Salmonirosea aquatica: one gene and its partner. The protein of the gene in region 2 binds, or shares a complex with, the protein of the main gene of each other region. Links are inferred from orthologs where the notes say so. Each region holds a gene or a part of one and is shown on either strand. Other genes may lie near its edges.

Evidence for each region.
Region 1: the proteins of prfA (region 2) and prmC are in contact, whole or in part, in a crystal structure (PDB 2B3T), measured with the Escherichia coli proteins. The link is inferred for Salmonirosea aquatica from one-to-one orthologs.

What each region holds. Positions count from the first base shown.
Region 1 is NZ_WHLY01000002.1:1,542,711-1,545,921, forward strand. Bases 321-3,204 are described here. They hold prmC (peptide chain release factor N(5)-glutamine methyltransferase), read right to left. Parts: upstream 2,251-3,204; coding sequence 1,390-2,250; downstream 321-1,389. Other genes in these bases: GBK04_RS07520 (AAA family ATPase), read right to left, coding at 330-1,286; ribD (bifunctional diaminohydroxyphosphoribosylaminopyrimidine deaminase/5-amino-6-(5-phosphoribosylamino)uracil reductase RibD), read left to right, coding at 2,412-3,204. In the rest of the region: more of ribD, read left to right, coding at 3,205-3,211. UniProt on the Escherichia coli protein: Methylates the class 1 translation termination release factors RF1/PrfA and RF2/PrfB on the glutamine residue of the universally conserved GGQ motif, i.e. on 'Gln-235' in RF1 and on 'Gln-252' in RF2.
Region 2 is NZ_WHLY01000002.1:3,745,929-3,749,088, forward strand. Bases 212-3,044 are described here. They hold prfA (peptide chain release factor 1), read right to left. Parts: upstream 2,249-3,044; coding sequence 1,175-2,248; downstream 212-1,174. Other genes in these bases: GBK04_RS16595 (response regulator), read left to right, coding at 212-833; GBK04_RS16605 (hypothetical protein), read left to right, coding at 2,351-2,959. Outside these bases: more of GBK04_RS16595, read left to right, coding at 54-211. UniProt on the Escherichia coli protein: Peptide chain release factor 1 directs the termination of translation in response to the peptide chain termination codons UAG and UAA.

The DNA of each region.
Region 1 (3,211 bases), 2.2 Mb from region 2 along the record:
GCATTATTTCACCCTACCTACCCAATGCTTGCCGGTATACCCCTACCTGCTCACAGTATATGATCGAGGCAGTGAACAAACATGGAACAATCCGGGGGGGTGGATGGGCCTCAAACGCTTCGCCCGCTGCCATCCCTGGGGCGGTAGCGGCATAGACCCGGTACCTTGAATTCATTTAGGAATGGTTGATGGAGTGATTGATATTATTCATTCATTAAGCCATTTTAGGGAACTGGTACATCATCACGCCATATAAGTGAGTTTTTGAGAAGTAAGGCGTCCTCGATTTTTCACAGTATTCCTACATTCACTCAATAACGCCTTCAAAATTACCCTCCTATCGCTACTTTCCTCAAAATAGAATCAATGATAGTGCTCGTGCGTACACCATCGGCTTCGGCTTCATAGTTGAGCAGAATGCGGTGGTTCATGATGTCGGGAGCCAGCTCCTTGATGTCTTCGGGCAGTACGTAGTCGCGGCCTTCAAGGTAGGCCAGTGCTTTGGCAGCTAAGTTGAGATAGATGGTGGCACGGGGCGAAACACCAAACTGAATGTAGCGGGCTTCGTCGCGCAGGCTATAGTCCAGGGGACGGCGGGTGGCAAACACAAGTTCGATGATATAGCGTTCCAGTGTATCCGAAATATTGACCTTATTGACCTCATTGCGGATCGCGAAAATATCGTCCTTAGTCATGACCGGGTTTACCCGATAGTCGAAGTTGAGATCAGCCATGCGGCGCATAACCTCCAATTCTTCGGGTTTGGACAGATAATCCACGTAAACTTTCATCATAAAGCGGTCGAGCTGGGCTTCTGGCAAGGGGTAGGTACCCTCTTGCTCCACCGGATTCTGGGTAGCCAGCACCAGGAAAGGGCGGTCGAGCGGGTAGGTATCGTTCCCAATCGTGACCTGCTTTTCCTGCATGGCTTCCAGCAGGGCCGACTGCACCTTGGCGGGTGAGCGGTTCACCTCGTCGGCCAGCACGATATTGGCGAATATAGGCCCCTTCTTTACTTCGTAGTCGCCGATTTTGGGTTTATAGATCATGGTCCCGATCAGGTCGGCGGGCAGCAGGTCGGGGGTGAACTGGATCCGTTGAAAGTTCAGATCAAGTACCCTGGACAGGATGTTGATGGTCAGGGTTTTGGCCAAACCGGGAACGCCTTCGAGTAGCACGTGGCCTCCCGTAAACAGACTGATGAGCAAACGGTTGAGGAGTTTTTCCTGCCCCACAACCACTTTGCCCATTTCATCGAGCAGTTCTTTTATTTTGGGTAGATACATTGATCCAATGAGTGAATGATTAAATGATCGTCTGCGCGAATGGCGGTAAGTTATGTCAATTACTCATTCCTACCTTTTACCACCGCCAGGTACCCCGCCGACATTATTCCCCCACGGCCCGTACAAAACGATTTTTGCCGTGGATGTCGCGCAATATTTCTACGTTCTTGTAGCCTCTTTCTTCAAAGACGCGCTGCGTTTCCGGCCCGAAGTGCTCGTTGATTTCCACGTAGCAGCGCCCGCCCGCCTTGAGGTGGTGTCGGCCAAAATCAGCAATGGCCTTGTAGAAAAGCAGAGGATCGCTGTCTTCTACAAACAGGGCTTCGTGCGGTTCGAAACGCAGTACGTTGGGGCGCATGTGATCGGCCTCCGAGTACGTCACGTAGGGTGGATTGCTCACCAGGCAGTCAAATTGCTGCGGTGCATCGGGTAGGGGAAAGCTGACATTCAGCATGTCCTGCTTATCGAAGTGCACATCGGCCATGAGCTGACGGGCATTTTCGCGCGCCACCGAAAGTGCCTCATCGCTCACGTCCCAGGCATGAACAGTAGCGTGGGGAAGGAAGCGGGCCAGCACAATAGCAATACAGCCGCTGCCGGTACCGATGTCCAGGATCGAAGGTTTGTCTTCAGGTTCGGCGTAGTCGCGCGTGACCAACTGTACCAACTCTTCGGTTTCGGGGCGCGGAATCAGCACTGAGGCCGACACCTGGAACGTAAGTCCGCAAAACTCAGTGGAGCCGATAATGTGTTGAATGGGTTCGTTGTGGTTGAGACGGTTCACAATTTCATCCCAATCGGGCTGCACCTGTGCATCGGAAATAGGGCGGTCGACGAGCACATCCACGTTGCGCAAGCGCAGGTAATGCTCCAAAAGCATGAAGGCGATTGCCTGGGTTTCTTTGGGCGGATATACGGTGATCCGCCGGGTGAGCTGCTGATAAAGTTGACGCGCCGAGGCCATGATGGGTTTGATTTCGATTCTTTGGCGGGAAAGTTAATAAATTTAGCCGGGACGGTACATCAGCCGTAAGAAGTTTTGTGGGACAGGTACCCCACCCGTTGCGGCAAAAACCTACCGGCTCGATGCCATGATTTGAACAAAACAAACCCTACCTTCACGGAATGAACACCGACGAAGAGTACATGCAACGCGCCCTACAGCTGGCCGAGTATGGGCGTGGCAGCGTCAGCCCCAATCCCATGGTTGGCTGCGTGCTGGTGGCCGACGGGCGCATTATCGGCGAGGGATGGCACCGTAACTACGGCGGTCCCCACGCCGAAGTGCACGCCGTGCGCGATGCCATAGCCCGGGGCCATGAGGCACTATTTCCCTTGACCACCGCTTACGTAACCTTGGAACCCTGCTCGCATTATGGCAAAACACCCCCATGTGCCGCGCTACTTGTCCATCAGAAAATCACCCGTGTCGTAGTAGCTAACGACGACCCCAATCCGCTGGTGGCGGGGCGCGGGCTCACCCTGCTGCGCGATGCCGGAATCCAGGTCGAACGGGGTCTGTTGGCCGAAATGGGACAGAAATTGAATCGCCGTTTTTTTACTTTTTTCACAAAAAAGCGTCCCTATATTATTTTGAAATGGGCCGAATCGGCTGATGGCTTCATCGCGGCGGCGGGAGGAAAGCCCGTCCCGATCAGCAATAAATACTCGACCCAACTAGTACATCGGTGGCGGGGTGAGGAAGATGCGATTCTGGTGGGACGGCAAACGACGCTCTCAGATAACCCAAGCCTGAACGTGCGGCATTGGCCGGGAACCAATCCCGTACGGGTTGTGCTGGACCGGCGGCTGTCTCTGCCCCAATCCCTACGGATTTTTGACGCGTCCCAACCCACGATTCTTTATAATTATCTAAAACGGACCGATCCCCCTACCCTGCCCGAACGGTATTCGAACAACTTCGA
Region 2 (3,160 bases):
GCATAGTTCTTTCACGGCCCTAGCACTTAGTCAATCTCCCAAAAAGCCAGTGTATGTCCATTCGTATTTTGCTTGTTGAAGATGAAGCCATTCTGGCAATGGAGATGAGTGAAACCCTGGAAAACGAAGGATACGAAGTGGTAGGAACGGCTAACAATGGGCGCCATGCCCTGGAAATCTTTCATCAGGAGCCCGTCGACCTGCTGATTTGCGACATCAACATCAAGGGCGATTGGGATGGCATCGAAACCGTGCAGCGCCTGATTGCCGTGCGGCCCGTGCCGGTCATCTACATGACTGCGCTTTCTGACCGCGATACCATCGAGCGTGCTAAAAGTACCTATCCGGCCGCCTATATTCCCAAACCCTACAATCTGACAAGTCTGCGCATTTCCATTGAAATGGCCATCAATAATTTTGCGCTACGCAGTCTCACGCCCGCGGCCGAAACGGGTGACTACAGCCGAGGCCCAACGTTAGAAAGCCGCGAAAGCCCAACGCGTGACTCCATTCTACGGGTCGACGATCATATTTTTGTCAAAAGCAACTACCGCTTTATAAAAATCACGCTGAGTGATATTCTGTACATGGAGGCGGACAACAATCATACGGTGATTCAGGCCAGCCAGCAGAAACTAGCCATCCGGCAGTCGCTGAGCGCGATTTTGGAGCGCCTGGCCATGCCCCGCCTGGTCCGTACGCACCGTTCCTTTGCCGTGAATCTCGACCGTGTCGACTCATTCAACGATTATGAAGTTCGGGTAGGGGAGTTTGATATTCCCTTGGGACGAAATTATAAGGAATCCTTTCTGCGCTATTTTGACTTTCGGTAACTACGTTTACCCCCCATTTTAGGTTTTCTACCAGCCGGGTAGCTCCATTAGACACTTATTGTGAGAAGTGTTTACGCTTTTCCCCTAAGTTCGGGCATTAATAGCATTCAGTAGGGCGAGCCGGCTGAAAACCCCCGTTGGCTCATCAAGCATATTACCGACTTTGCACTATACACACTCTATCTGTTTTTCGTAGCATTACCTCCCCTCCTCCAAATTGTTCCACACCATGCACTATTACTCTTACCTCGAAAAGCGTAGGAGGTACTAAGTGAAAATGGCGGAAAAGCGATCAGTCTTCTCCGCCATTTTATTTTACCCCAAGGTACCCCCTTGAATTCCTAAGCCGTTTCTCCTTCCTGCATCCGTTCGGCGTTTTCAGCAATGCGGAGTTGCTCAATAAAATCGCCAATCTCACCTTCCATCACGGTAGGTAGGTTATAGACCGTGTAGCCGATCCGGTGGTCGGTCACGCGGCTCTGGGGGTAGTTGTAGGTACGGATCTTGTCGGAGCGGTCGCCGGTGCCGACCATCGATAGCCGCTGCGAACTGATGGCGTCGTTGTGCTTTTTGAGTTCTATTTCGTAAAGGCGTGCGCGCAACACTTCCAGGGCCTTGGCTTTGTTTTTGAGCTGCGAACGCTCATCCTGGCAACTCACCACCAACCCCGACGGAATGTGTGTGAGCCGCACGGCCGAGTAGGTCGTGTTCACCGATTGTCCACCCGCACCCGAGGAGTTGAAGGTATCCACGCGCACATCGTTCATGTTGATTTCTACATCCACCTCTTCGGCCTCGGGCAGTACGGCTACCGTGGCGGCCGAAGTATGCACGCGGCCTTGTGATTCGGTGGCAGGTACCCGCTGCACGCGGTGCACGCCCGACTCGAACTTAAGCTTGCCATACACGTCCTCGCCCTCTACTTTGGCCACAATTTCCTTATAGCCGCCGTTGGTACCTTCGGTGAAATCCAGGATGGACAGCCGCCAGTTCATTTTCTCGCAAAACCGCTGGTACATGCGGAAGAGGTCGCCCGCAAAAATGGCCGCTTCATCGCCTCCGGTACCCGCCCGTACTTCCAGAATACTATTGCGGCTGTCGTTCGGATCTTTGGGAATCAGCATTTCCTTGATGGCCTTTTCCAGCACCTCTTTCTGCGGTTGCAGTTCGTTGAGTTCTTCCTTGGCCATTTCGCGCATCTCTTCGTCCTTCTCGGTGGTGATGAGTTCCTTGGCTCCGGCGATGTCTTTGAGGAGTTTCTGGTAGGCGTCGTACTGCGTCACGATCCGCTCCAGGTCTTTGTACTCTTTGCTGAGTTTGGAATAACGCTGCGCGTCCATGACCACCTCGGGCTGAATGATCTGCTGCCCTACCTCGTGAAAGCGCTCCTTTAAAGCTTCTAATTTATCCTGCATGGTATATTTGTTGCATTGGGGGACGCAAAGATACGTAATTTAGCGTCACGGCGATTTGGTAAACCAACGCGTCAGGGCTCGTGTTGTTTAATCAAAATCCGCATGATGCTACAGAAAAACTTGACTTCGTTCACGACTATGACCCAATCCACGGCCCTGCTTCTCCTTACGACACTCCTGCTGGCAGGTTGTAATACCGACAACCGGATCCAGCAGACCGCAGCCCTCAAACAGGAAATGAATGCGGCGGAAATCAAGCGCGTAACCAACCCGCAGCTGATTGCTACGGTAGACGAATGGGGAAAGGAATTGGTAGCCGAAGCCCGGAAAGCACTCGAAAAAGAACTGGGCCGTAATCCGCAACAAGCCACCGCTTTGTGTCAGGATTCACAAAAGGTACCCCTCATCGCAGCGATGGACCGTGCCTATGGAGTCAAAATCCAGCTGATGGGACCGGCTGATGTAAAAAACCAGAGCCTGGCTCCCAAAGAGCGCGAACTGCTGGATGCCTACCTGTACAACGCCGAAAACAACCTACCCCAATCCGATAATGTTCAGAAGCTGAACGACACGCTGCTCCTCTACACTGCCCCGGTTCCTCTGGAGAGTCTGATTTGTAAAACGTGCTTCAAAGACCAGCAGGTGACCTTCGCCGTATGGCGGGTACTTTTTGACCGGAAGGCAGTGATCCGGAAAATGAATGCCAAGTAGGTGAAGCAGGGGAAGATTGTTTTTTGTTGAATTGTTGAATTGTTGAATTGTTGAATTGTTGAATTGTTGAATTGTTGAATTGTTTTTTGATTTATTTGAAATCAGGTGACTGATTACCAGTAGGATATGTAAGAATTCAAGTTTCCTTTACACAAAACACAAAACACAAAACACAAAACACAAAACACAAAACACAAAACA